3 regions of the Roseovarius conchicola genome follow, and region 2 is predicted to be linked to each of the others. Evidence: riboswitches for the same ligand, from Rfam matches in the RefSeq annotation. Region 2 holds a riboswitch; each other region holds the start of a gene.
The links. A riboswitch is a leader RNA that binds a small molecule or an ion and turns the genes downstream of it on or off. The one in region 2 is predicted to bind thiamine pyrophosphate.

Region 1 (9,832 bases), on a different contig from region 2:
TATTTTAAGGACGAGGATTTGAGATGTTGGATTGGATACTGATCATGATCGCGCTTGCTTTTGGGTATGCGGGCGGTGAGGGCGGGGGGGATTCATCTGCGCCTGCCATCGGTCTTGGCTTGGACGAAAGCGTCGTTATCGGTGAGGATGTGATCATCGGTGAGGGTGTGAGCATCGGCAAAAGCTTTGAGGCCGAACCGCAAACCCCTACTGGCAGATTCACCACCGCAACCGAAGTGAAGCCGATCCTTGAGATGACCAAGGCCAACTGGGTGGCCGTGCGCGACTTCAACGGGCAGGACCTGCTTTATGTCACGCATATATGGTCGTGGCGTTGTGGGCTGTTGCAGATGCGTTATGCGATCAACGACGGCGAGATGCAGGAGTGGCCATTGCCGCCCTGTCACGAGGGTACCAATGCACCAAATGCCATTATCGAAAGCGATGGGCTGCCCTACGCGACATTCGCACCCGGCAGCATTCAGCAGGTGCGCGTCGAATTGTTGTTCGATGATTTGAGCGAGGCCAGCGCCAGCTTTACCCGATCAGATGTATTGATGCCCTGACATGCGTCACAGCAGGTCTGTGTAGGGAGGCCTGAGTATTTCAACTGATTGTTTTATTGAGATTTATTCAGAGAGGAAACACCATGACCGAAGCCCACGTACCCGATATCCGGCCCATCATCATCGAAGCGGGAGCAAAAGGGATGTGCGTCACATCCATATACTCCTCGGGTTCCGGTGACTACGACAAAGACCGTCAGGTTCATAACGCGCGGCTGCAATTCAAACCTCAGGCCATTTTCCATTGCCGACACGCCGATGATGTCAGTTTCTTACTCAAAAGACTTTACGAGCTAAAAAAGCGTGATGGCCGGGGTGTGCCGGTGACCATTCGTTCGGGCGGCCATCATCACGAGGCCATGTGCATGAACAGCCATGGTGCGGTGCTGGCTCTTGATGAGATCAACATGATCGACGTGGATGATGACAAAAGCCACGTCTGGCTGGGGTCTGGCCGGCGGCTGGACGAGGTGATCAAACGGCTGGCTGAGGACAATCGCCTGCTGCCCACGGGCGGTTGTGATACGGTCAATGTGGGTGGCCTGACCAATGGCGGCGGCTGGGGCTTGTCCTATCGGACCTTGGGCCTGACCGTGGATATGCTGCGCGAGGTGGAAATGGTTCTGCCCAATGGCGATATTGTTCAACTGGACAAGGATCGTTTCACCAAGGGAGAGACCAGCATGCTGGTCAACGCCCCCGCTCTTTTCAAAGCGATCCGGGGCGGCGGCGGTGGCAATTTCGGCGTTGTGACCCGGTTCCGGTTTCAGTTGACCGAGTTTGATCCGGAGTTTTGCACCTTCACGCTGCAATACGGTCGCGAGTTACGCACCGAGATGGCGGAACGATGGGCCAAGGTCTGTGAAGATGCCGATCATCGTCTCAACCTTTTTGCGCGGATGACCGTGGTTCCGGAAGGGCCGCATATCGACGCCAATCCTGCCTTTCTGATTGGCGGTCGGTTCTATGGCTCTGAAGAAGAATGCGAAAAGGCGATTGCGCCTCTGATGATCTATGAGGGGCTCGAGTTAAAGGACATTCGGTCCTACAGGTTTGATAGCCCTGAGAACTTTATCGTCGGGCTGTTTCCGGGCCGCGAGGAGCCGGCCCGGGGGCGCGATGGGACGCCCCTGCCGGCGCAGGGTTTTGCACTGCAGGTGGGGGCTGGCTCTATGAGCAAACCCACAGATACCTGCATCACATGCCCCGAGCCGCACAAGGTCAGTTCGTCTATGCCCGCAGGGAATGCCGCAGACATTGCGGATGCGGCCAAGAACTATATCGACTGCTATCCGGTGGTGAAGGATGTGAACATGTATCTCAGCTGGCACGGTATGGGTGGGCAGGGCAAAATCGAGCCCGAAGGCGGCACCTCCTTCGCGTGGCGCGAGATGCCCTATATGCTGCAGATTCAAGCCTGGTGGTGGCCCGATAGCGGGGTGAACGAACAGGCCGTGCTGAACTGGGTCACTGGATTTCGCGAGGCACTGGCCCCCTATACCACCGGAGCGTTCATCAACTTCCCGGATGCAGATCAGGATGTCGAAACCTATTACTCGCCCCAGATCTACAGCGATCTTCAGGATGTGAAAACGAATGTCGATCCGCATAACCTGTTGAAATTCGACCTTGGTATTCCGCCACGCTAGGCTCTGCCGGGATCATCCCCGCGCGGCTTGGTCAGATATCTGTTCTGTCCCGCAAGACGGCCCGTATCCCGTGCCGCAATACCTTCTTATCAAGGCGGGTCGGTGTCGTTTTGTTTCATGTGTTCAGCCCCGTGGTGCGGGGCTATCGGTCCAGCCAATTGCGGCAGGCATGATCGACAACCGCGTGCAGGATCAGTGTAAAGATTGCCAACACGATCAGCGCGGCAAACATCAGGTCAATCTTGGCGCGGCCATTGGCAAGCAGCATCAGGTATCCCAGTCCTTGAGATGCTCCGACCCATTCGCCGATGATCGCGCCGATCGGAGCATAAACCGCCGCAAGCCGCAGGCCCGAGGCAAGTCCGGGCAGGCCCGCAGGCACCCGGATATGCCACATGATCCGCGCTGGCGAGGCGCCCATCACGCGGGCAAGGTCCAGCCAACCGCGCGGCGTGCGCATCAGCGCGTCAAAGAAGGCCGACGTAACAGGGAAATAGATGATCAGCAGCGCCATGGCGACTTTCGACCAGATCCCATAGCCCAGCCACAATGTCAGCACCGGGGCCAGCGCAAAGACCGGAATCGCCTGGGAAAATACCATCATCGGGCGGATCAGGCTGCGTGCCATGGGCGAGGCGGCAAGGCCAATGGCCGTGGCCCCACCAAGTATCGCGCCAAGGGCAAGGCCCAACAGCACTTCGATCATCGTGGTCATCGCATGTTCGGCAATCAGTGCGCGACTGGTCCAGAGCGTTTCGGCCACCAGCCCCGGGCCAGGCAGGATAAAGCGGGGCACGCCCGTCCATGCCACCAGTGCCTGCCAGAGGGCAATTGCCACTCCCGCTGATAGCATTGCGTTCAGCCAGGGTCGGGTCATGCCCGCGCCATCAGGCGCGACAGCAGCGCCCCCTGAGCCGCCAATGCCTGTTCATCATCCACTGCACGAGGGGGGTGGGTCTCTGGCAGTGGGACCGCCTCGCATCCGCGCTCGGTCAGCAATACCACCTGATCGCCCATCCTGATTGCCTCGCCTGGGTCGTGGGTGACCATCAACACAGTGCGCTCTTTCAGCAAGTCGGCAGCCAGATCCTGCATCTCTGCCCGGGTGCGCGCATCAAGCGCCGAGAACGGTTCGTCCAGCAGAACCACCGCGCGATCTTCCATCAGCGTTCGGGCCAGCGCGACGCGTTGGCGTTCCCCGCCCGACAGGGCGCCGGGGTGTTTTCTCGCGTGGTTGACCAGCCCCACCCGCGCCAACAGGTCTTGTGCGCGGTCGTGATCCGGGACTGCGCCGCGCAGGCGTATCCCAAGGATCACATTGTCCAACACGCTCAGCCACGGCATCAGCAGATCACTCTGCGCCATCAATGCAATGCGACCCGGCAAGGGGACGTGATCCGAGACGGCAATGCTGCCCTCCAGAACGGTCCCATCTTCGATCCCCGCGATCAGGCGCAACAATGTGGTTTTGCCAACGCCTGACGGACCCAGCAAGCAGGTCCAGCGTGCGGCTGGCACGCTCAGTTCAACCGGGCCAATGATCACCGCCCCGCCGATCCGGACAGTGCCCGACAAGGTGAAGCCCGGCGCGCTGCTCATCCCGACAGGCCCATGTCCCAGAACCCCACTTCCAGCCGTGTGGCGGTGATGAACCGCTGGGTCAGGGCCTCCCACCGGGGACTCCGGGTTGGATCATCGCCCAGACGCCGCGTGATGGCCCCGTCGATCAACTGCCCTACGGCGATGCAGCTGCTCTGATAGTCCTCGCCGGAATAGGTGGCGATCCAGTCGCCATAGACATCGCTGCCGGCCTGCTCTTTCAGAGTCAGCCCGATCTCGCCGTAGCCCATCACACAAGGGGCAAGGGCGGCCAGAAGATCAAGGAAGTCTCCCGAATGGCCTGCATCCAGAACATATCGCGTATAGGCGATGTTATGGGGGTGTTCGGGGGCAGCGAACAAATCATGTTCGCTCAGCCCTGCCTCGGCGCAGGTCTTGATATGCAGTGCGATTTCGCCATTGATCAACGCATCCACCGTGCCCGCGGCAAGGCGCATCTCCTCGACTGTGTCCGCCTTGGTGACCGCCAGCGCCCAGGCCCGCGCAAAATGGATCAGGAAGATGTAGTCCTGGACCAGATAGCGCATAAACGCTTCGCGCGGGAGTGTGCCATCGCCCAGCCCCCGCACAAAGTCATGCTGCGTGAAGGCAGACCACTGCGCACCTGCCGACGTGCGCCAATGAGAAAAGTCCCGACCATATTCCATCACTTCGCCCCGGGGTCGATCGCCAATTGCTCAAGGCCGCGTGTGCCTTCAACCAACCCGGCCTCGTTCAGGAAGGCTTCGAACCGCGCATAGCGCCCGGCATCCAGCGCGGCAGGACGCAGGGCAAAACGGGGCAGCGTGTCGTCCCAGGCCTTGGCGTTCAACGCGTCGTTCAGCTCGGCCGATGTGCCGGCGAAAAGCTCCCAGCTCTCGTGCGGATGATTGATGATGTATTGCGTGGCCAGCTCGGTGGCATGCAGGAAACGGTTGATCAGATCCATGTCCATCTCGGCAGGATTGGCGACATAGATCAGCTCATCATATGACGGCACACCTTCTTCCTCGACAAACATGCAGCGGCCCGGCACCCCTTCGATCTCCATCTGGTTCAGCTCGAAATTCCGGAACGCACCCAGGACCGCATCCACCTGGCCCGACATCAGCGAAGGTGACAGCGACCAGTTCACATTGACCAGTTCGATATCGTCCAGGGACAGGTCATGCTTGGCCAGAATAGCGACCAGCAGCGCCTCTTCCACACCCGCGACGGAGAACCCGATTTTCTTGCCCTTCAGGTCGGCGGGCGACTTTATCGGACCCTCCTCAAGCACCAACAGGCAGTTGAGCGGGCTGGCGACCAGCGTGCCCACCCGGATCAAGGGCAGCTCCTCAGCCACTTGTAGATGCAGTTGCGGTTGATAGGAAATCGCCAGATCGGCCTGCGCGGCGGCGACCATCTTGGGCGGATCAGACGGATCAGCCGGGGCAATCACCTCGACCTCAAGGCCCTGATCAGCAAAGTATCCCTTTTCCTGCGCGACAATAATCGGGCCGTGATTGGGGTTAACGAACCAGTCCAGAATGACGGTCATCTTGTCCTGCGCAAAGGCAGGCGTGGCCAGCAGAAAAGCGGCCAGAAGGGCGGCGAATTTCATGTTGTTTCTCCAGGGAAAAGGTTTGGTGAAATCCGTTGGCTCCTGACGCTGCAAAAGCACGCGCGGCGGCACAAAGAAAGCAGGGGGTGGCTCATTCCAGTCTTCCTTTCAACATCCCCTGAATCCGGTGGTGCGAAGGAAGAGCGAACGCAGGTTACGTCCCTTTGAAACTCCGTTCCCTCCGCCGGTACTGACCGGATCAGGTTCGATGGGTTGGTCATGGACCTCTCAGCGCCGACAAATCGGGGCACCCCAACGGATAAATCCGACCTAGCAGGGGGGTGACCAAAGGGCAAGGGGCACAAAAACTGCGGATAATTTTAGCTGTTGGCGCTTTGTTAAGGCGGGTTTGACAAGCTGCGCGGACAGTAAATGGAGGCAGGCAATGCATGGGCTGATCAATCGCGCGATTGAGCGATTCATCCGTGATACCTATGGGCGCGATATATGGTTGAAAATCGTCCAGTCGCTTGACCTTGGGCTGACCGAGTTTGAGGCGATGATGACCTATGACGAGGCGATCACACATCAGGTTCTGGACAGGGCCGCCGAGGTGTTGGAACGCCCTCGTCACGACTTACTGGAAGATATCGGCACCTATCTGGTTTCGCATCCCAACGTTGAGGCACTTCGCCGCCTGTTGCGCTTTGGGGGCATGACATTCGAAGAGTTCCTTCATTCGCTGGATGATCTGCCGGAACGTGCCCGGCTGGCCGTGTCAGATCTGCAATTGCCCCGGTTGGAACTGCGTGGCCATACCCGTGCCTCCTACAGCCTCGTGGTGCAGGCCGGGCAGAAGGATATCGGCGAGTTCGGTTACGTGATGATGGGGTTGTTGCGTACCATGGCCGATGACTATGGCGCGCTGGTTTATCTTGAGCACAAGGGCGGGCGGAACGGGACCGAGATCATCGCGGTGGAATTGCTGGAGACGGCGTTTGCAGATGGCCGCAATTTCAGCCTTGGGGCTGGGGTCGCGGGATGAGCAGGATGGACAAGATTGCAGCTGCTCACATGATGGATACGCTTTGCCCGATGCATGTGGTGCTGGATGCGACGGGCCATATCGTGCATGCGGGGCCGACATTGGCCAAACTGCGCCCCGCGGGGGATCCGACAGGCCTGCGTTTTCTGGAACTGGTCGAACTGAAACGCCCCCGGATTGGCACCACCATGCGAGAGTTGCTGGCCGCCGCCGGGGTCAAGCTGCACCTGCAACTGCGCGATCCACCCCGCACCGGGTTGAAAGCTGTGCTGGTTCCGCTGCCCGAGGGAACCGGGTTCTGCCCTGCTGGCGGCGCGGTGGTCAACATGTCGTTCGGCATTTCGATCCTCGATGCCGTGCGTGATTTCGACCTGACCAACGCGGATTTTGCGCCCACCGACCTAGCGATGGAAATGCTCTACCTGGTCGAAGCGAAATCTGCCGCGATGGAGGCCTCGCGCAAGCTGAACCTGCGTCTGCAAGGGGCCAAGATCGCCGCCGAGGAACAGGCGTTTACCGACACGCTGACCGGGTTGAAAAACCGGCGCGCCATGGACTTTGTTCTGGACCGGCTGTTTGAGACGGAAACCGATTTCGCGTTGATGAATTGCGATCTGGATTTCTTCAAGGCGGTCAATGATACGCTGGGCCATGCCGCGGGCGATTTCGTGTTGCAGACCGTGGCCCGCATCATGCTGGAGGAAACCCGCAGGGACGACACGATCGTGCGTACGGGCGGGGACGAATTTGCATTGATTTTTCCGCAGCTGACCGATGCAAGAATCGCATCTGAAATAGCGCTGCGGTTGATCAAACGGCTGGAAGAACCGATTCCCTTCAATGGCAACATGTGCCGCATTTCGGCCAGTATCGGGTTCACGCTGAGCGCGCAGTATAAGTGCCCGTCCATCGAACTCATGATGGAGGATGCCGATACAGCCCTGTACGCGGCCAAGAATGCGGGGCGCGGACGGCACAAGGTGTTTGATATGACGATGCGTGACAGCTAGCCAAAAGGCCTATGCCGAGGTCTGACCAGTTAACGCCTCAGTGCGGATAAGTGGTGCAGGCAGCAAACAGAATCCTTCAGCGGGTGATCATCGCCAGATAGCCGTCATAAAAGCTGCGAATGCTCCATTCCATTTCGGCCAGCGGGCCGGGTTGGAAAAACTGCGAATTCACCCCCTGTTGGTTCAGCCGGATGATCCGCTCGTCATCCAGTGAAGTGACATGCCAAAGCCAGGTCAGATCATCCAGATCATAATCTGTGCCTTCTTCGGCATCTTCCCGCACCATCCAGACCACTTGAATATCCGTCTCTTGCAGGCCGCGCGGCACAAACCGATACCCAACCGCGTGATCGGCATAGAACAAAATGTTGTTCAGCATCCCCATCTGGAAATCGGTGGCTCCGCCATCGCATCCGGTCAGCTCTCCCAAGGGGGGCGCGAGTGGCGCGCCCGATTTGCTGCCGGTTTCATAGCCGTCGTAAAGCGGGTAGCGACGATAGTAGAAATCTGCACCTGGTGCGCCTGTGTCGACACCGCTTTGATGAAACTCCTCGCCGGGCAGGCCGATTTTACGGGATCGCTCGATCAGCGCAGGCGTCATCGTCTCGACATCCTTTGGCATCTTCAGCGTGTGCGAGCGCGCATATTCCAGATGGGCCGGGGCGCAATGATAGCATTCCATGTAGTTCTCAAGCGCCAGCTTCCAGTTGGCGGGAACGGGGTAGTTTGCCGTGTGGGCGATCTTCATGCGTTCTGTGCCAAAAGGGGCCATCAATGGCGCGAGCTCGGCCAGCCCATCGTCGATTGGAGGAGCGTCCTGACTGGCACAGACAAAGATCAGCCCCTGAAACACCCGTAGCTGAGCGGGAAACAGCCCCCAGTCAGCAGGGTTGAAATCGGGACCCATCGCCCGTCCGGCCCTTAACTTGCCGGTCAGTTCAAAAGTCCAGGCGTGATAGGGGCAAACAAGGGTGCGGGCATTGCCCGATTGCTCGGTGCAAATACGTGAGCCGCGATGCCGGCACACGTTCAGATGGGCATGAATGTCTCCGTCTCGATCCCGGACGACAATGATCGACTCATTGGCATAATCGAACAGGAAATAGTCCCCCGGATTGGGGATCTGACTGACATGGCCAACCCAAATCCAATTTTTATTCCAATAGGTTGCAATGTCATGGTCGTAGATTTCCTGTGAGGTGTAGAACCCGCGCGGCAGGGCCAATCCCTCACGATGTTCAGCCAGCAATGTGTCCAGTTCAGCAGGGCGGCTTGGCATGATTAGCTCTCCTCTCTCAGATCGGTGATTTCACGGCGGAACCAGTCGGCATCGTTCAGTGCCGGATCGCGCTCGAACTCGCGCGCGGCCAGATGGCCATGCCAGACTGCATCGGCAATCAGTCCCGGTGCCTCGGCGTCGCCAACCAGCGCGAGGTGGTTGAAGGCCTGCCCCGAGGCTTTCAATGCCTCGTAAAGCCCAGTCGTCCGGTGCCGTTCCGTCACCAGAACGGCCGAGCGCGCGGGCACATCACGGGGTCGGTCGGAGTAATCACAGGCGATACAGATGCTCTCGGCCCCGATCTCGGTGAGAACATGCGTCGGGATGATCTCGACGCCCAGTTCGATCAGGCGGGTCTGCACGCGCCCCTGTTCCAAGGTGTGGTCGGTGAAGGGTGAGACCACGCTGGCCGGGGTGACAAAAACCACCTCCAACCCGGCTTGCGCCAGATGTTCGGCCAGAACGGCGGCCAGATACCCCTGATCATCATCATAGACCAGCACCGGTCCGGCGCTGGGCATCTTGCCTGCCATAATGTCGTCTGGCGACAGCACTTCGGCCCCATCTGCAATCGGGACGCCATGCATCGTGGCGCGTCCCCGGCCGTCTGTCCGCCAGGTTGATCCGGTGGCGACAAACACATTGGGAATGCCAAGTTCGATCACCTGATCGGCGTCCAGCTCGCTGTCAAAGTACAGATCGACATTGGCGCGCTGTTGCAGGTCGTGCATCCGGTAATCCGCCACACGTTTCCACGCTGAAAGGCCGGGTAACCCGGATTCATGCAATACGCGCCCGCCCGCCTCGGACCCGGCTTCGGCCAGCGTCACATGATAACCCCGCCGCGCCAATTGCATTGCGCATTCCAACCCGGCAGGGCCTGCGCCAACCACCAAGGCGGCCTCTTCCTTGCCCTTGCCGTCGATCTCTTCAGGATGCCATCCGCGCCGCCATTCCTCACCCATGGTGGGATTTTGCGTACAGCGGATCGGGATCGACAGGTTGTCACAGCTCACACAGATGTTGCAGCCGATGCATTCGCGGATTTCATCAATCCGGTCTTCCTTGATCTTCAGGGGAATGAAGGGATCGGCAATCGACGGGCGCGCCGCGCCGATGAAATCGAGCGTGCCTTTGTTGA
Region 2 (9,832 bases):
AGAAGGCTGCACGCGACAAGATGATGGCCCGTACGACGGATGAGAAGGGGTTGATCATCGTCCACACCGGCCCGGGCAAGGGCAAAAGCAGCGCCGGTTTCGGCATGATTCTCAGGTGCATCGCCCATGACATGCCCTGTGCTGTCGTGCAATTCATCAAGGGAAGTTGGCAGACCGGAGAGCGCATGATTCTCGAAGATCACTTTGCGCATCTGTGTCAGTTTCATGCCATGGGCGAAGGGTTCACTTGGGAAACCCAGAACAAGTCCCGCGACATTGCCGCAGCCGAGGCGGGGTGGGAAAAGGCCAAGTCTCTGATTCTGGACGACACCGTGCGTATGGTGCTGCTGGATGAGATCAACATCGCATTGCGTTATGACTACCTGGATATCGATGAGATCGTGCGCTTTCTGCGCGATAAGAAACCCGAGATGACTCATGTGGTGCTGACCGGGCGCAACGCCAAGCCCGAGCTTATCGAAATTGCCGATCTGGTGAGCGAGATAAAGTCGCTCAAGCATCCGTTTCGCGATGGGATCAAGGCACAACAAGGCGTTGAGTTCTAGCACTGCCTGGTCATGTAACGCGACACTTTCCGATCCTGGAACCCGGTGGAAAGCGCGAGCAAAGTCATTCAGTGTTTGCCGGGCTTCAGATGCCGGGGTTTAGGTGATCCCTTCAGCACTCCCTGAAAACCGGCGTGAAGGCATAGAGAGAGGGCACGGCAAATGCGTCGATCACATTGGCCACCATTGCAATCGCCCACAACAGCGCCACGCATCCCACGAGGGGCCAGTTCGGGGCGCGGATGACCGGCACCGCAGTGGTGATCGCGTTCCCGGTAAAAGGCGCAACGATTCGTCCAGCAGCATCGCAAACCCGACTTATACAGACGTGCCGGCCCGCCCGCATGGATGCGCCCTTCATGTCCGGAAGGACAAAGCAGTGTCCGTATCCACTGACACCCTCATTGGACGAGAGCATGCTGGCATGATGCGATCTCTGACGCTGTTTTGACGCATCAGATTGTGGTTGAAGCGAGGCTTAAATCCCGCTAGCTGGAACCTACCTCGGGGTGCGTCGTCATCGGCGCTGAGATGCTTCTTTTGCGAACCCGTTGAACCTGAACCGGCTAGAACCGGCGGAGGGAAGGGTAGAGTTTCTCATCGTCCTTACCCTCTCGCCGCAATGGAGGATGATATGAAACGTCTACTGATTGCTGCGGGAATTCTGAGTGCCACATCTGCGACTGCTGCCGATGTGCCAGAACTGACCGTTTACACTTATGATAGTTTTGTCGCGGACTGGGGTCCCGGCCCGCAAGTGGAAGAGGCCTTTGAGGCGATCTGCGAGTGTGATCTGAAGCTTGTCGGCATCGAGGATGGCGCGGCCCTGTTGTCGCGCATCCGCCTTGAGGGTGAGAATTCGGATGCCGATGTTGTGTTGGGTCTGGACACCAACCTGATAGAGGCGGCCAAGGACACAGGGCTGTTCGCACCGCATTCCGTCAGCGCCGAGTATACCATGCCGGTCGACTGGAATGACGACACATTCGTTCCTTTCGACTGGGGCTATTTCGCGTTTATTCACAACGCCGATGCCGCTGTCCCTTCGAACTTTCGCGATCTGGCGGCAAGTGACACCAAAATCCTAATCCAGGACCCACGCTCGTCAACGCCGGGGCTTGGATTGCTGTTGTGGGTCAAGGCGGCCTATGGCGACGAAGCGCCGGCCATCTGGGCCGAGTTGTCCGACAATATCGTGACCGTGACCAAAGGCTGGTCCGAGGCTTATGGCCTTTTCCTTGAGGGCGAGGCTGACATGGTCCTCAGCTACACAACATCACCCGCCTATCACCTGATCGCCGAGGAAGATGCCAGCAAAGCTGCCGCCGCCTTTGACGAAGGTCATTACATGCAGGTCGAGGTGGCCGCGAAACTGGCAGGCTCGGATGTGCCCGACCTTGCCGACGCGTTTTTGGCCTTCATGGTCACCGAACCTTTCCAACAGATCATCCCGACCACCAACTGGATGTATCCTGCTGTGACCCCGGCGGCAGGTTTGCCTGACGGCTTCGACACGCTGCACACCCCTGAGACATCCCTTCTGTTGACGCCGAGTGAAGCAGCTGCGGCACGGGACGAAGCGCTGGCCGAATGGCTCGACGCGCTCAGCCAGTAAACCCAATTCCCGGGATCGGCGCGGCGGCTTTGGTGGCCGCGCTGATCGTCGGGACATTGGCCGCTGTGGCCCTGCGCGCCGAAACGGGGCGGGGGTTTGTTGCCGCCGACTGGGCTGCGCTGCGCTTTACCCTGACCCAGGCCATCCTCTCGGCGGTGATCAGCACGGGCCTTGCCATCCCCGTGGCCCGCGCGCTGGCCCGGCGCCGGTTTCGCGGCAGACGGGCGCTGATCGCGTTGCTTGGCGCGCCGTTCATTCTTCCGGTGATCGTGGCGATCCTTGGCCTGTTGCAGGTTTTTGGTCGGTCCGGTTGGATTTCGGACGCCCTCGGGGTTTTTGGCCTGCCCCCGATCAGTATTTATGGCCTGCATGGCGTCGTGATCGCGCATGTGTTTTTCAACCTGCCACTGGCCACACGGCTGGTGCTGCAAGGTTGGCAAGAAATTCCAGCCGAGCGGTTTCGCCTGGCCGAACAGTTGGGCTGCCGCGGGTCTGCCCTGTTCCGCCTGATTGAAGCGCCGATGTTGCTGCGCATTCTGCCCGGCATTCTGGCCGTGATCTTTGCCATTTGCCTGACCAGCTTTGCGGTGGCGCTGACCTTGGGCGGTGGCCCTCGTGCCACCACTATTGAGCTGGCGATCTATCAGGCTTTCACCTTTGATTTTGACCTCGGGCGCGCAGCCCTTCTATCGGCTGTCCAATTGGTTCTAACCGCTGCCGCGGCTGCCGCAGCGTTAAAGCTTTCGCGCGGTGAAGGTTTTGGCGCAGGGCTGGACCGGTCCATACGCCGCTGGAACACAGGCTCGTCGCTGATCGACACGGTCTGGATTGTGTTGGCGACCGGTTTTCTTCTGTTGCCGCTGATCTCGGTGATCACCTCCGGTCTTGCCGGAATCATGGACGTACCAGTGGAGGTGCTGCGCGCCGCCCTTGTGTCGATTGCGGTATCATCCGCCAGTACGCTTGTCATGCTGGTATTGGCCTTGCCGATGGCGGTCTCCGTTGCGGCAGGGCGACACGGATGGGTCGAGCTTTGTGGCATCCTGGGTCTGGCGGCGTCGCCATTGGTCATCGGGACCGGCCTGTTTATCATGATCAGACCGCTGGGTGATCCAACGGCGCTGGCGCTGCCGGTCACTGCGGTGGTGAATGTGGTTTTTGCGCTGCCTTTTGCGCTGCGGATTCTGATCCCGGTGGCACGCGATGTGGTGGCGCAGCATGGTCGCCTTGCTCTGGCCGTCGGAATGTCGCCGCGCGTCTTTTTCATTCGCGTCATGCTGCCCCGGATGCGACCGCAGATTGGTTTTGCCGCCGGGCTGACCGCAGCCCTCTCCATGGGGGATTTGGGGGTGATCACCTTGTTTGCAGATGCCGATATCGCCACATTGCCCTTGCAAATCTTCCGGTTGATGGGGGCTTATCAAATGCAGGCTGCTTCTGGCGGGGCCCTGTTGTTACTGATGTTGTCGATGGGGGCATTCTGGATACTGGATCGCGGGGGGCGCTGGCATGCTGAAACTTGAACACTGCATCATCAAGAACAACGAGTTCACGCTGCGCGCCGAGTTTGGCATCGACGCTGGCACTAAGACAGCCGTGATCGGGCCATCCGGCGCCGGGAAATCGACCCTGCTTGAGGCGATTGCCGGGTTTCGCGATTTTGCGGAGGGCAGGGTGTTTTGGAAGGATCAGGACCTGACGGAGCTCGCCCCGGGCAAACGCCCGGTGTCGATGTTATTTCAGGACGGCAACCTGTTTCCCCATCTGACCGCTGCCGAAAACATCGCCCTTGGTCTGCAACCCAACAAGCGGCTGTCTGACGCGGAAAGAGCGCAGGTTCAGTCGGCTTTGGGCCGCGTTGGGCTGTCCGAGATGGCTGCGCGCAAACCATCGGAGCTATCCGGCGGCCAGCAAAGTCGGGTCGCCTTGGCCCGCGTTCTGGTGCAAAAGCGCGACTTGCTGCTGTTGGATGAACCCTTTGCGGCGCTTGGTCCCGCGCTGAAGGCTGAAATGCTTGATCTTGTTGCCGATCTGGTGGCTGAAACCGGAACCACCCTGTTGATGGTCAGCCACGATCCGGAGGACGCCCGCCGCATCGCCGAGCAGGTTGTTTTGGTTGCCGATCAGGTGGCAGCGCAGCCTGTCCCGACATCAAGCCTGTTCGAAAATCCACCAGTCGCCTTGCGCGATTATCTTGTGCAGTCGCACCCCTGAGAACCAAGCGCGGGTGTCAGACCGGTATGGCCGCCTCAAGTCGCGTATCTTGGAATTGCGCCAGACATGCTTCGATTTCAGCACGGGTCTGAAACAAACAGGCGGCTGTTGACAGGGCATCGGCCAGTGCGGCGGTGTTTGCCGATATGGTGACCTCACGCCACTGTGACGCGCAGGGCAGACCGCTGCGCGGATCAAGTATATGACCCATCTGTGCGTCCTCATCAAACGTGGTGCCAAGCGGCGCAGAAGTGGCCAGAGCCCGCGATGCAAGCGGCACAGTGCCGCCAGAGGTCAGCTTGACTGGCCACGGCAGTCCGTCCGGCTGCGCACCCATTGCGCGGAACTCACCGGTGTTGATCAGTATATCGTTCAGCCCCTCGGCGCGCAGCATATCGGCCACGCGGTCGGCGATATAGCCCTGGGCGATCCCGTTCAGGCTTAGCGCCATGCCGGGGCGTAGGGTGATGGCAGTGGCCCCCACCGTGACGCGGTCCCATCCCGTTAGCGCGCGGGCTGTTTCGATGGCCGTCTGATCCGGCAGCGTGCCTGCCGTTGCGGCATTGCCGTAACAGGCCCAGAGCGGCTGGATCGTGGGATCAAAGACGCCGTCGCTTGCGCCGTGTACCGCGCCAGCCAGAGAGAGGCACTCTAACAACTCAAAAGGCGGCGCCGTCAAGGCACCGGCTCGGTTTAGCCGGGACACGGCGCTGTCCGGGCGATAGAGGCTGAAGATATCCTCCAACCGTGAAATCTCGGTTGCGACCCGGGCGCTGATTGCGGGCGCATCGGGATGCGCCAGACGCAGGGTCGCGCGGGCACCAAGCGCCACACCTTCCCACGTGTAAACCGGTTGCGCCGCGGCAAGGCCAGGGCTGGCAAAGGCGGCGGCGCTGATGGCCAGAAAGCGGCGGCGGGTGGTCTTCATCTTACTCTCCGTTCTTGCGCGACAAGGCGCGCAGGCGATCTTCATACTCGGCATCCGAGGTGTCATTGACCAGAACAACAGGGGCCAGAACGGCATCGTCAGGGATGTCGGCCAGTTTCATCACCTCACCGCCGTTCTCCTGCGCAAAAGCGGCGGCATCCTCAGGCTTGGAAAACGGCACCAACTCGGGCGCGCCCATCCCGCCGACAACCGCGCCCCCGACCACATAGACAGCATCCTCGGCGGCGATCCAGTTGGTCTCACCAGGGGTTTCCCATGTGGCGCCGGGGGCGCCCATATCGCTGACCCAGACGGTCAGGATCTCGTGGCTTTGCTCGGGCATCCGTGTGTAGGCAACGGCGTCACGCACCTGGCTGAAAAACAGCGGCGCGCCGGGCAGACCCGCCAGATGCGCCTGCGCCTTGGGGCCGTCATGTTCCAGAAGGTTCATCTGACAGTAATGGCCAAGCGCATCTTCGGACATCGGCACCGGATCGGTGTTCTGAGCGATCTCTTCCTTGCAGGCTGCCAGCATCAGCAGCGTTGCAATCAATAGCAGGTATCTCATGGGTCAACCTTTCTGAAAACGAAGGCGGCCAATCCCAGGGCGGCCAGTGGCCAGATCAGGACTGAGCATAACGATTGCCATTGCGGGATGGCGGTGGCGGCACCTCCTACTCCCGCCGCCGCCGATGCGGCTTGCGCGGCGGTCAGGTTGAACAGGCGGAAGGCGTCGGCCGGGTTGGCCAATAGGGCGATAGGGAAGATATCCGTGGTGAAAAACCCACCGTCATCGGCCACCACGGCGGCCAGCAAGCCAAGATCATATAGCACGACCAACCCCAGCCACAGCCCGATTGCAAGGCCCGCCGCGCCCGACACGCGCCGCGCCTTGGCCGAAAGCGCATATCCGATGCCAAGGAAGGTCGCGCCTAACAGGATTGAGGTCCAGGCCAATCGCCATAATGCACCAAGGCCCGACACGGCCTCTGGGTCACTCACTATGGCCATGACGGCCGCCGCGCCATACCCGGCGAAGATGGCGAGGATCAGGATGGCGGTATGTGCGATCAGCTTCCCGGCCAGTACTTCCCAACGGGCCACCGGATAGGTCAGCAGCAAGGGCAAAGTGCCGCGTTCAACTTCACCGGCCACCGCGTCGAAGGACATCAACAGAGCCACCAAGGGCACCAGATAGACCGACAGCGAGGTCAGCGAAGTGACGACAACAGACAAACGATCCGCCCCCAGATCGCCACTAGGGGCCGAGCCTGCGGCGGACAGGACCAGCGAAAAGACAACCATCAACAGCACTGCGATCAGCACCCAAAGGTTGCGCCGCGCGATCCGTATTTCCGTGCTGGCCGTGGCAAGGATACGGGTGATCATTGGCCGTCCCTCCGGCTGAAATGGCTGTAAATGTCTTCCAGACTGGGCGGGATCACCTCAAGATCGGCGACCTTGCCTTCCAGCCTGGAAATCCGGGCGAGGGTGGCCAGCTTGTCTTCCTGCGCGCAATTCAAGTGCAGCCCACCATTCAGGCGGATCGCATCGGGGAAAGCGGCCATGATATCGGTGTCATAGCCATTTATCGCGATGATCTGCATCGACACGGGCAATGCCGCCTCGCGGCGCAGATCAGGTAGCGAGCCTTCGGCCACCATCCTGCCACCCGACAGGATCAGCAACCGGTCCGTGCGCGCCTCGACCTCGGTCAAAGCGTGGCTGGACAGCAGGATCGCCGCGCCCTCGGCGGCCAGCCCGTCCAGCAATTCATAGAAATCCCGGCGTGACACCGGATCAAGCCCGCTGGTGGGTTCGTCCAGCACCAATAGGCTGGGATGCCCGATTAGCGCCTGCGCCAGCCCGATCCGTTGGCGCATGCCCTTGGAATAGGTGCCAATGCGGCGCTTGGCGGCCCCGGCCAATCCGACACGGTCCAGCATCTCCATTGCTTGGCCCGTGTCCTCGCCGCGTAGGCGCATATAATAGGTGATCTGTTCCAACCCGGTCAGGGCACCGTGGAACACCGCATTCTCGGGCAGGTAAGCCACCTTTGCGCGGGCCTCGGGATGTCCCGGGGCGACACCACAGACAGACACGTCGCCGGCGTTGGGCGTGATCAGCCCAAGGATCACTTTCATCAGGGTCGATTTGCCAGCGCCATTATGGCCCAACAATGCCACCCGCTCGCCCGGCTCCACGCCAAGCGAAACATCGGACAGGGCATCGAGCCCGTCGAATGTCTTAGTGAGATGAGAGATCGTTAATGTCGAAGTCATCAATATCGCTTTCAGTCCGCCGTGCGACGGCCTTGGCCTCCATGGCAGTGTATTCAGGTGGAACGCGCATCACCGGAGGTGACATCAAAGGCGCGCTGTCAACCACGCCGCCGGGCAGGGTGGTCGGGAAACTCGATTGCCCCCAGCGGATCAACTGAACGGCGGGGCTGCCGGTCAGGAGGCTGGCGGCGGGTTGTGACCACAGGATGTGATCCATCAGATCGTTGGGCCGAAAGACACTGTCGGCGATGCCATCCCCGCCAAGGTCAAACCCCGGATGATCCGACCAATAATTGCCACGGCCCTCAAAGCTCCATTCGATATCGCGGGTACCAACATATTTCACCTGCGTCCGGTTGCGGATAAAAGCGTTGCCGGTCAGCACGTTCCGTTCCGACCCGGCGGTGAAGTGGACGCCGATATTGCAGCCTTCAAAACGGTTGTCGTAGATCAGGTTCTTGTGCGCGTTGTAGATAAAGGTACAGCGATCCGCCCCGCCTCGCACCAGATTTCCGGACACATCTGCGTTATTGGCATAATTCAGCATCACGCCATGGCTGATGTCGGACAGGCTGAGATTGTCTTTCACCACCACCCGGTTCGAGAACATGATGGCATAACCCAGATGGTTCCCGATCGAGACATTGCCAGACACTTCGGAGTCATTGGTGTACATGTAATGCACGGCAAAGCGCAGATCGCGGAACAGGTTGTTGCGATAAGTGCCTTTACGCGAGGTGTTCGAGAAGATGCCATCGCGGCCCCAGCGCACCGAGTTGCCTTCAACCACGGTCCCGGGTGAATTCCAGATATAGATGCCGTTGCCGCGGTCGTTCATCCGCCGCTGCTGCGTGCCTTCAATCTCGTTGTTACGCACGATCGCATCATGGCCGCCATGGACATCGACGCCATGCAGGTTGCCCAGCACGCGGTTGTCCTCGACCAAGGCGCGGTCGGCTTTCTTCAGAATTTTGATCCCGGCATCAAGTTCCTGGCTGTCCAGCCCCGATCCGGTGACAGTCAGCCCCGACACGGCGACATCAGAAGCGTCAATCGTGATGACTGTGCCCTGACCTGCGCCATCGACAATGGCGTCATGGGTGCCGGTTATGGTCAGCGGGCGGTCGATGGTAACCGCGCCGATATGGCGTCCCGGCTGAAGGAACAGCACATCGCCGGGATTGGCCCCGGCGATGGCGTTTGCAAGGTTCCCTGACCCGGGCTGCACACGGATTTCGGCGGCCCAGAGGGGCAGCGCAATCACCAGAGACAGCAAAAGGGTCAGGGAACGGATCATGGCTTAGGTGGCTTTCGGTTCAACGAACATCCGGCCGCGCATCTCCATGTGGAGTGCGTGGCAGAACCATTGGCAGTAGTACCAGTAAACACCCGGCTGGCCCGCCACGAAGGTGGCCGATGCGGTCGCCTGCGGCCCGACTTCCATGACAACACCATGGTTGCCCATGGTAAAGCCGTGGGTCAGATCGTCGATGTCATCAAGGTTGGTGACATAAACCGTTACCTCGTCGCCCTGCTGCACTGAAAAGCTTTCCAGTGAGAAGTTGGGCGCCTGGCTGGACATGTAGACCCGCACCTTGTTGCCATCGCGGATCACGCTTTCCTGGTAGTCATCCAGATCAACCCCATCCGCTTCGGCCTGTGCTCGGGCGTCCGCCCACATTGGATCGTTGCGATCCCATGCTGAACGTGGGCTCACTTTGGACGGGTCCACGATGATCGAGTCATGCGGTTCGGCAAAGGTCGGGCCGTCATGCACCAGTGTCATGTCGTCGCCGTCAATGACAAACAACTGCTCGTTCTCGGGCTTCAGGGGACCGACATTCAGATACCGGTCTTTCGAGAACTTGTTCATCGAGACGTAGTACTTGTCGTTGGCCTCCAGCGTTTCGCCCATCACGGTCGAGTTGTGGCCAGGCTGGTAATGCACGTCCTTCTTGACGATGATCGGATCGACATCTTCTCCGTTATAGAGCTTGATGGCGTCTTCCAGGTTCCACTTCACGACCTGGCTGTCGAGGAACAGGGTGGTATAACCATTGCCCTTGCCGTCAAAGCAGGTGTGAAGCGGCCCAAGGCCCAGTTCAGGCTCGGCCACCACGGCGCTGCGCGGATCGGCGTCGTCGTTGAAGACAGCGTCCAGTTTGCGCACGTCGATCACCGATACGGTGGGCGACAGTTTGCCCCCGATGCACAGGTGGATCTTGTC
Region 3 (9,832 bases), on a different contig from region 2:
CGGCTACTTGCGATAGATACGCCGCCCGCCGAAAGGTTCAAGCGCGATGACAGGACCGTGAGCAGATGGAGAGAGGTATTTATTCAGGCGGAGGCGCAGATGGCGTGCTGATCCCAAGGCGGCGCAGCCGTTCATGTTCGGCCTCAGCGTTCAGCCACTGGCGACGGTAAGCCAGCGCATAATCGTCATTGGGTCCAAGGTTGAGCAGATTTCTGCGGCCATGGCGGCGCCTGACATCGATATCTTCACGACGCAGGGTCTGTCGGATGCCGGGGCTGATTCCATAGCGGCGAGAGTGGTTGAGCAATGCGCCATCCGCAGACGAAACGCCATCCGCCACAAGCGCACCCGGATTGCCACCCAGCGCCGCGACACCATCCGCGCGCGGATTTTGATCGGTCAGGTTGGTTCCGCCGGGTGTCGGCGTGGGCAAAACGTTCAGGTTTTCTGGTGGTTGCAGGGGCTTGCCGGGCAGGATTGAAAACTCGTCCGGGCCTTTGCCAGTCTTCTTGATCTTGGACAGCACGAGATCATCGCCCCGGTTGCCACAGGCGGCGACACCGAGGATCAACAGGAACATCATCAATAGACGCGGCATCGCTTGGGCCACTCCTTCACAGCACTTGCTCATGGTGTAGCGCATCCCGACGCCAAGGTCACGAGGCCTTTTTGTCCGATTTGCCCGACGCATCGCTGGACAGAACGACCATGCCAAACGCCCCAATGAAAACGGCGATGTCCGCGATGTTGAAGGCGTAAGGGTTCTCAAATCCGCAGCAGGACATGTTGATGAAATCGGCCACCGCGCCATAAATCAGCCGGTCGACAACGTTGCCAAGCGCGCCGCCCACCAGCAGACCCGCCGCTATCTTCTGCCAGCGGCCCGCCGGATCGTTATGAACCCACCAAAGAACGGCGGCCGAAATGGTCAGTGCTACGGCGATCAGAACCCAGCGCACCCACGGGCTGTCCTGCGCGAAAAGGCCGAAATTGATCCCGTAATTCCAAGCCATGCGCAGGTTGAAATACGGGTCCCACACGTTGATCGCCAGAACGCGATCAAGGTTCAGCATATGAACGACGTAGTATTTCGTGACCTGATCGGACACAAAGATCACTGCGGCGACCCAAAACACGATGCGCATGGCGCTTGCCTCTCTGCTCGTGGGCCTGATTTGAGCGGCCCATCGTTCTTTTGCTGGCGTCTTAGTGCCGGAAATGGCGCATCCCGGTCAAGACCATTGCCAGACCGGCCTCATCAGCGGCGGCAATCACCTCGTCATCGCGCATCGATCCGCCGGGGTGGATCACCGCCGTGGCACCCGCCTCGGCGGCGGTCAGCAGGCCGTCGGCAAAGGGGAAGAACGCATCCGAGGCCACGACCGACCCAAGCGTCAGTGGTTTGGCCAGACCCAGTTCTGCCGCCATATCCTCGGCCTTGCGCGCGGCAATCCGGCAGCTGTCGACGCGGCTCATCTGACCCGCGCCCACACCGACGGTGGTGCCGTCTTTGACGTAAATGATGGCGTTGGATTTCACATGTTTCGCCACCTTCCAGGCGAACAGCATATCGGCCATCTCGGTCTCGCTTGGCTGGCGTTTGGTGACAACCTTAAGGTCATCGGGGTTGAGCCGTCCATTGTCCTTATCCTGCACCAGATACCCGCCCGACACTTGTTTCAGCATCCGGCCCGCTTCCGCCGGATTGGCCAGCCCCTCGGTGGTCAGCAGGCGCAGGTTCTTTTTCTTCGCAAAAATCTCGACCGCATCCGCATCTGCCCCCGGCGCGATCACCACCTCGGTGAAAATCCCGGAAATCTCTTCGGCGGTGGCCCCGTCCAGCGGCTTGTTCAGCGCGATGATCCCGCCGAATGCGCTGGTGCGGTCACAATCAAAGGCCTTGCGATAGGCCTCGACCACTGTATTGCCGTGCGCCACACCGCAGGGATTGGCGTGTTTGATGATCGCCACGGCGGGGCCATCGGCCGGGTCAAACTCACTGACCAACTCAAACGCCGCATCGGTGTCGTTGATGTTGTTATAGGACAGTTCCTTGCCCTGCAGTTGCGTCGCCGTCGCTACACCCGGACGCGCGCTGCCATCGGTGTAGAACGCCGCCTGCTGATGCGGGTTTTCGCCATAGCGCAGGGTTTGCGCCAGCGTCCCGGCAACCGCGCGGCGCTTGGGTGTGTCCATGCCAATCGCATCGGCCATCCAGTTTGAGACCGCTGCATCATAGGCCGCCGTGCGCGCATAGGCCTTTTGCGCCAGTTTCTTGCGGAACTTGGGGCAGGTGCGCCCGTCATGCTGATCCAGATCGCCCAGCACCTTATCGTAATCCTCGACATCCACCACAACGCTCACAAACGCATGGTTCTTGGCCGCCGCGCGGATCATCGCAGGGCCGCCAATGTCGATATTCTCGACACAAGTGTCATAATCGGCACCTTTGGCGACGGTTTCCTCAAACGGATAAAGATTGACCACCAACAGGTCGATCGGGCCGATGCCATGCGTGTCCATCGCCGCGACGTGATCGTCATTATCCCGCAGCGCCAGCAACCCGCCATGCACCATCGGGTGCAGGGTTTTCACTCGCCCGTCCATCATCTCGGGGAACCCGGTGATATCAGCCACATCTTTCACGTCCAAACCCGCCTCGCGCAGCGCCTTGGCCGTGCCGCCGGTGGATAGAAGTTCGACGCCGCGCGCGGCCAGAGCCTTGCCCAGATCGACCAGACCGGTCTTGTCGGATACAGAAAGAAGGGCGCGTTTCAGCGGGGCGAGATCGGTCATGGGGCAGCTTTGTCCTCGTGCAAATTTAGTCAACTGCCAGCGGGTCCACCTCGTCCTGGGCAAGATCGCGGATACTGACCGGCGTCTCTTGTGCCTTGGCAAGTGACCATCTGACACGGGCGGCATACTGCATAACGTGGCCAGATAGAACGATCTGTTTGGTCGCACGGGGCTTGAGACGCAATTTTTCAAGGTAAACACTGGTTTCAAGGCGCATTTCGGCCGCGCCATCCAGCCGGAATATCCAGATTTCACCGCTTTTGAGCGCCAGGGACACGGCTGTCCCCCCCATATCGACCGAGGCATCCACATCCGGGTGCAGATGAAAGCGGATGTCATAGGGGATACCCTGCAGCCGGGCGCGATCGAGTTCTACGTCGAACAATGCGCGGTCGTCATTGTCGAGCGTCATCAACGTATCTTCGCCCGCGATACCGCGACCATCAAAGGTCATGTCCAGCTTGCGGATATGGGTCAGGCCATAGCGACGACGATAACCGTCATGGCCGCCTTCAAAACGCACGCCATCCTGCGCCTGGCTGATCTCAATCGGCACCTCTGACGGTGTGTCCTCCAACCATTGCAGCGACTCACCGCTGGCCCCAAGGCGCGAAGAAGATCGCGAGGCGAGGATCAGCGTGGAATGCGACGGCGTGGCGCGCCCCGCACGGCGCCAATCCGGGCCAAAGCTGGCCCCCGAGCCGCAATTCACGATCACTGGACGACGTCCCGATGTCAGTTCAAACGCGAGGGTAGATGCATGGGCGTTCGCCGAGGCCCGCCCACGCGGTGGCGGTGCCGCATCCACAATCATCGAACTGCGGCCCGCCGATATCCGCGCAAATCCCATCGACAGACCATCGGGCGCGCTGGATTTCACGCCGCTGGTGGCCAGCGCCGCATCCAGACGCCCTTCAAGGCCGCGCCCGCCGCCATGGAACCGCGCCAGCCCACCATCTGCGTGGCGCAGGGTGCGCAAGGTCGGGGCGATCCGCTCGATCGCGCTCCAATGGGCGTTGCTGGGCGTGTGGCCGGTTTCCGACAAGGCCAGTGCGGCCCATGTCAGCAGGGTGAAAACTTCGAGCAATTCTTCGGGATTACGTGTGGGTAGCCCGCCTTGCGGGTCGATCTGACTGTCGCATTCGCGCGCCAGCGCGTTGAGGGCAGGCTCGACATGCGCTTCCATCCCTTCCAGCGACAGGCCAGCATATAGCATACCCGTAAGTGCCTCGAACCGGGGCAGGCCGGGGGATGAACTTTTCCAGCGTCGCGACAGGAAGATCGTTTGCTGTGCCAGAGAGCGCATGAAACCATCCGCGATTTCATTGCCTTGGCCGGACATCAGGAACAGTGCGTGGGTGATCCAGCGGATCAGGCGCCGCCCGGTCAGTTCCGGTGTCCAGCCGGGACCCGATCCGTCGCCATAGCGTTTGATCCAGTCGGCCAGCCATTCCTGTGCCGCCGCGCGCGCAGGACTGTCTCCGGCGGCAGCCAGATCATCCAGCCATCCAAAGCCGTGTTGCTCGGCGCTGAATTCCTCATCCGGCGCGGCCAGATCCCAAAGACGCGTATGCGGGGCCTGAATCAGCGTGCCGGCAAAAACGAAATTGCCCGCGCTCAGTTGTCGACCCCGGGCAAAGCTGCCGATGGTGCGGGGTTCGGGTTGTGACAGGAAGGCCGTGGCGGGTTTTGACCACGCCGCGCGCCGCGCCTCAAGACGGTTCATCAAACGCGCCCACCGCGCCGAGATATCATCGGTTCTGGACATCTGCCTTGCCTCTGCACGCTCTTATTGGCGTTACTTTTCGGCAATATACCGCGCCCGGCGAGCCAAGTCACCGGCTGATTGACGCCGGGGGTGATGATGGGCGGTTAACGGCGCAGGCAGGCAATGTAAAACCCGTCCATACCCCCCAGATCGGGCCAGTAATCGGGGCGCAGACGCAAGCCGCCTTCCTCGGTGATCCAGGCCGGATCAATACCGGGACGCTCGACGAGTGCCGTGCGATCAACAGTCAGGTCTGTGTGGCGCTCCAACGCCTCTTCCACCTGCACTTCGCCTTCATCGGGCAACAGCGAACAGGTGCAAAACACCAGCCGCCCGCCGGGTTTCAGCAGGGTCAAAGCGTAATCCAGCATTTGCGTTTGCAGGCCGATCAGCTCGCCAAACTCGCTGCCATCCTTGGCAAAGGGCAGGTCGGGGTGGCGGCGGATCGTGCCGGTGGCCGAACAGGGCGCGTCCAGCAGGATGGCATCATACTGCCCTTCATGGGTCAGCGCATCGCCGGTGATGCAGGTCGCGTTTAACCCGGTGCGAGCGAGGTTCTGGGTGACCCGTTCCATCCGGTGTTCTGAGACATCAAGCGCCGTCACCTCGGCCCCGGCGGCAGCCAGTTGCAGGGTTTTACCCCCCGGTGCGGCGCAGAGATCAAGGATCGCCTCGCCCGGTTGCGGCGCCAGAACCTGCACCGCGATCGCGGCGGCGGCGTCCTGCACCCACCAGTCACCCGCCTTATATCCTGGCAGGGCCGACACTTGCCCGGCATCGGCCAACCTGACCGATCCGGTTGGCAAAAGCTGCCCGTTCACAGCATCGGCCAAGGCCGCCGCATCGCCCTTGGCGGTCAAATCCAGCGGGGCACCGGCGAAATGCGCCCGCTCCATATCGTTCATCACGCCCTTGCCCCAGGCCTGCACCAGCGGTTCGCGCAGCCAGCTTCGGATACGCGGCACCCTCAGATCGTTCCAGCGCCCTGGGCCATCCTCGGCCACCTGCCGCAGCACCGCGTTGATCAGGCCCTTCAGCTTGGCATAGCGTCGGTGATTGCCCAGCAGGCCGACCATATCGTTGACCACGCCATGCGCCTCGCCACCCAGACAAAGCTCGACCGTGCCAAGGCGCAGGATGTTATGCACCGTCAAAGGTGGCGGCTTGCGCAGAAACCGTGAGATGATGCGGTCGGCCCGTTCGATGCCGCGCAGCGTTTGCAAGGTCAGGCGCTGGGCGCGGGCGCGATCCGCCGGGTCCAGCCGGTCCAGAGCGCCCCCTGCGATCAGATCGGACAGCAGGCGGCCCTCTTCCATGATCTTATCAAGCATATACAGCGCGGAACTGCGGGGGGTGGGCGGTTTCATAGCGGGCGGGTCCTTGCCGGGGGCGGTGCGGGGCGTATATCAAGGGGCGGAGACCAAAGGAACCCAGCGATGAGCGATCCCGAGAAGAAAGACCTCCCCCCCGCTGCCATCCGCGCCCTTGCCGAGGCCGAAGAGCGCCGCAAAGCTGCCGAAGGGCAAGACGCGTTGCCCAAGGAACTGGGTGGGCGCAAAGGCCCCGAACCCGTGCGCTATGGGGATTGGGAAAAGAAAGGCATTGCTGTCGATTTCTGACTTGGCGCGACAGCCTGCCGCATCCCCGGTGCCGGACCCAGAGCTACCTCTGTCCTTCAAACAGGTGAAAACTCGGAGAGAGACATGTTCAAAGGACTGGGAATTTCGATCGCACTGATCGTTGGCGGCATGGTTGCCGTGCCCGCAGCCATCGTGGCCGCACTTTAAATCGAATACTAGATGTCGGGCGCGGCTTGGCTACCCGACATCCCTCTCTTCTTCCTCAAAACCGACACTGAAAACGCCGCAACGAGACATTTTTCGTTGGCTGCGTCGTGATTTCATCACACCATGTCCAGGCATCGCGACCAAATGAAGGCCCGCGTCAGAGAAAGGGAGAGAGCATGGAAAAGGTCAAGTTCACTCAGATGAAAGATGGCGACAAGGAGGATTACGATCTTCTTGGAAAGCTGGAGCACGAGTATGTCAAAGGCACCGCCGACCGTCTTCTGACCGCGCTGGTTGAATTGGATGAAAGCCTGTCGGGTTATCAGATCACCCGGCTTGGCCACTCGCTGCAATCGGCCACGCGGGCCTGGCGCGATGGTGCGGATCAGGATTGGGTCGTCGGGGCGCTATTGCATGATATTGGCGATATCTTTGCCCCTCATAACCATGACGAATACGCCGCCACGATCCTGAAACCCTTCGTGCGCGAGCAGGTGACTTGGACGGTCGAGGCGCATGGCGATTTCCAACTTGCCTATTTTGGTCATCACGTCGGCGCAGACCCTAACAAGCGGGAACGCCATGCCGGCAGCCCTTATTTCGACGATTGTTCCGAGTTCTGCGAACGCTGGGACCAATCCAGCTTTGACCCCGATTACGATCACGAGCCCATCGAGTTTTTCGCCGACATGGTGCGCGAGGTGTTTGATCGTGAACCATATGATCCCGCCGTCATCCGCCCCGGTGTCCGCGAACCATTGCAAGATCCCGAACGGGCGGCGGAACGGGCGGCCTGATGTCGCGGCTGCTTGCCTCGGCTGCACTTGAACGCTGTCTTTTGCCCGCTGACGAGGCGTCGTCGTTGCCACCCGCTGTCTATCGCTCGGACGCGGTGGCCGACGCCGAGGTAACGGCGATTTTCCGTGCAGGGTGGATCGGGGTGGGTCGGGCTGACATGGTGGCCGAACCTAGCGATTACATCACCTTGGACATCGCAGGGCAGGCCATCCTGCTGCTGCGCGATAACGAAGGGATTTTACGCGCCTATGCCAATACCTGTCGCCACCGCGGCGCGCGGCTGGTGGATGGCGAAGGATCGTGTAAGGGCCTGCGCTGCCCGTTTCATTCGTGGTTCTACGCGCTGGACGGGCGGCTGGTTTCGGCCCCCGAAATGGAGGCCGCGCAGGGTTTTGACAAGGCCGAGAACGGGTTGATCACCTATCGCGCTGAAGAACGGCTGGGTTTTGCCTTCGTCTGCCTGAACGCCGATGCTCCCGACCTTGACACTCATCTGGGCGAGTTTGCGGGCTTGCATGCGGACTGGCCAATGGAGTCACTGGTCAGTGTCCGGCGTCGGGTGCTGGAGGTGGAGTGCAACTGGAAACTGTTTCTTGAGGTGTTCAACGAATACTACCACCTGCCTTTCGTGCATCCCGATTCCATCGACAGCGTTTATGCGCGGCCCAATCCGCCCGATCCAGTACAAGGCGGTTTTGCCACCCAGTTCGGGGCGACCGATGGGACGGGTGGTCTGTTGGAGGATCAGCAGGACAAGGCGCTGCCCGATATGCCGGGTCTGCAAGGGTGCGCAAAAACGGGCGCACGCTATACGTGGGTGTTCCCGAACATGGCCTTTGCTGCCAACACGGACGCGCTCTGGTGTTACGAGGCCTACCCGCTGGGTGGGGACCGCTGCCTTGTTGTGCAAACCTCGTGTTTCCCGCCCGAGACGGTTGACCTGCCAGAGTTTGCCGAGAAGTCGGCGGCGTATCTGGATCGCATGGATGCCGCCCTGGACGAAGACGTCCCCGCCCTGATCAACCAACAGCGTGGGATGGCCAGCCCTGACGCCCGGCAAGGCCGGTTTCAGCCCGAGTTGGAGCCAAATGTTGCCGCCTTTGCCCGCTGGTATGCTGCGATTGGCATCTGACGCTGCTTAGGGCTTGACGCCGCATGCCAGAGCAGTAGCTATACCCACACGACAGGGGCGTCTTGAAAAAGGCTGAGAAGTACCCTTTGAACCTGAACCGGATCATGCCGGCGGAGGAAGTCGTGGGCCTGTTTTGACGTTCGTGCCCGCCTTCTTTCGTTCGCAAGGAGGCACAACGATGCAAGACGCAGGACACTACCTTGAAAACATGCGGGCCACTGCCCCGCTGGTGCAGAACATCACCAATTACGTGGCGATGAACGTCATGGCCAATGTGATGCTGGCGGCGGGGGCCTCGCCCGCCATGGTGCACGCACGCGAGGAAGCGGCAGAGTTCGCCGGGATTGCCTCGGCGCTGAGTGTCAATATCGGCACGCTTGATCCCGATTGGGTCGCGGCTATGGAAGCGGCGGCGCGCGTGATGAATGACGCGGGCAAACCCTGGGTGCTGGACCCGGTTGCGGTCTTTGCCACCGGATTGCGGCGCGAGGCGGGTGCACGGCTGGTGGCGTTGAAACCCACCGTGATACGCGGCAATGCCTCGGAAATTCTGGCGTTGGCGGGGGCCGAGGCCGCAGGCCAGGGCGCGGATGCGGGTGACAGCGTGGCCAGCGCCGAGGCCGCCGCACGCACCCTGGCCGCGCAGACAGGCGGGGTTGTCGCTGTCACGGGTGCGGTGGATTACATCACAGATGGCAGCCGCGCCTATCGTGTGGAAAATGGCGATCCGATGATGCCCAAGATCACCGCGCTGGGATGTTCTTTGACCGGCCTTGTGGCGGCTTTCGCCGTTGGACAGCCGACGCTTGAGGCAACGACAGCCGCTTTGGCCTATTACGGTCTGGCGGGTGAACAGGCCGCGCAGAAATCTGATGGCCCCGGCACGTTGGCGATGCATCTTCTGGATGCGTTGCACGCAATGACACCCGAGGCGTTGACGGCCCGGTCGCGGATCACTGAGGCATGATGGGGCCGGTCTATTTCGTCACCGATCCGGGGGCCGACCTGCCCGTTGTCGGTCAGGCCCTTGCCGCGGCGCGTGGTGGGGCACGGCTGATCCAGCTGCGCGACAAATCGGCGAGCACACCCGAGTTGGCGGCGCAGGCACAGGAGCTGCAAACCGTTTTGGCACAGCATGACGCCAAGCTGATCATCAACGACCGGGTCGATGTGGCCATCACGATAGGCGCATACGGATTGCATATTGGTCAGAGCGATGGAGATCCGCGCGATATCCGCGCCCGCATTGGCCCGGATATGATGCTGGGCCTGTCGGTGGAAAATGCGGATCAATTGGCTGATGTGCCGTTGGACTGCGTCGACTATCTCGGCGTTGGGCCGATCCGCGCCACGGCAAGCAAGCCGGATCATGCGCCACCCATCGGGTTTGCCGGACTGGGGCAGATCACAAAAACCACACCACTGCCCTGTTATGCCATCGGCGGTATCGGCCCGGGTGATGCGGCGGGGTTGCGCGCGGCTGGGGCGGTTGGGCTGGCGGTCGTTTCGGCCATAGCCCGCAGCGCCGACCCCGAGGTGGCAACCCGTGCC

Region 1: it holds a riboswitch for thiamine pyrophosphate, as region 2 does, so the genes downstream of both, V6N02_RS00205 (ABC transporter substrate-binding protein) here and thiB (thiamine ABC transporter substrate binding subunit) in region 2, are expected to answer to the same signal.
Region 3: it holds a riboswitch for thiamine pyrophosphate, as region 2 does, so the genes downstream of both, thiM (hydroxyethylthiazole kinase) here and thiB (thiamine ABC transporter substrate binding subunit) in region 2, are expected to answer to the same signal.

The regions. Positions count from the first base shown of each region.
Region 1 covers NZ_JBGEHK010000001.1:40,462-50,293, forward strand. Annotated here, with positions in the region: gene V6N02_RS00180 (hypothetical protein) at 24-566, shown strand; gene V6N02_RS00185 (FAD-dependent oxidoreductase) at 650-2,215, shown strand; gene V6N02_RS00190 (ABC transporter permease) at 2,358-3,092, opposite strand; gene V6N02_RS00195 (ABC transporter ATP-binding protein) at 3,089-3,814, opposite strand; gene tenA (thiaminase II) at 3,811-4,482, opposite strand; gene V6N02_RS00205 (ABC transporter substrate-binding protein) at 4,482-5,417, opposite strand; TPP riboswitch at 5,577-5,682, opposite strand; gene V6N02_RS00210 (heme NO-binding domain-containing protein) at 5,803-6,402, shown strand; gene V6N02_RS00215 (GGDEF domain-containing protein) at 6,408-7,412, shown strand; gene V6N02_RS00220 (aromatic ring-hydroxylating oxygenase subunit alpha) at 7,489-8,691, opposite strand; gene V6N02_RS00225 (FAD-dependent oxidoreductase) at 8,694-9,832, opposite strand, start outside.
Region 2 covers NZ_JBGEHK010000003.1:381,322-391,153, reverse strand. Annotated here, with positions in the region: gene cobO (cob(I)yrinic acid a,c-diamide adenosyltransferase) at 1-566, shown strand, start outside; gene V6N02_RS11135 (hypothetical protein) at 679-984, opposite strand; TPP riboswitch at 1,062-1,168, shown strand; gene thiB (thiamine ABC transporter substrate binding subunit) at 1,201-2,181, shown strand; gene V6N02_RS11125 (thiamine/thiamine pyrophosphate ABC transporter permease ThiP) at 2,157-3,704, shown strand; gene V6N02_RS11120 (thiamine ABC transporter ATP-binding protein) at 3,691-4,395, shown strand; gene V6N02_RS11115 (FAD:protein FMN transferase) at 4,412-5,323, opposite strand; gene V6N02_RS11110 (nitrous oxide reductase accessory protein NosL) at 5,325-5,891, opposite strand; gene V6N02_RS11105 (ABC transporter permease) at 5,888-6,712, opposite strand; gene V6N02_RS11100 (ABC transporter ATP-binding protein) at 6,709-7,605, opposite strand; gene V6N02_RS11095 (nitrous oxide reductase family maturation protein NosD) at 7,571-8,902, opposite strand; gene nosZ (TAT-dependent nitrous-oxide reductase) at 8,906-9,832, opposite strand, start outside.
Region 3 covers NZ_JBGEHK010000002.1:623,428-633,259, forward strand. Annotated here, with positions in the region: gene V6N02_RS08865 (DUF3035 domain-containing protein) at 80-598, opposite strand; gene lspA (signal peptidase II) at 657-1,145, opposite strand; gene purH (bifunctional phosphoribosylaminoimidazolecarboxamide formyltransferase/IMP cyclohydrolase) at 1,207-2,796, opposite strand; gene V6N02_RS08880 (heparinase II/III family protein) at 2,822-4,564, opposite strand; gene V6N02_RS08885 (RsmB/NOP family class I SAM-dependent RNA methyltransferase) at 4,669-5,931, opposite strand; gene V6N02_RS08890 (DUF1674 domain-containing protein) at 6,001-6,183, shown strand; gene V6N02_RS08895 (HD domain-containing protein) at 6,528-7,148, shown strand; gene V6N02_RS08900 (aromatic ring-hydroxylating oxygenase subunit alpha) at 7,148-8,281, shown strand; TPP riboswitch at 8,325-8,417, shown strand; gene thiM (hydroxyethylthiazole kinase) at 8,460-9,248, shown strand; gene thiE (thiamine phosphate synthase) at 9,245-9,832, shown strand, end outside.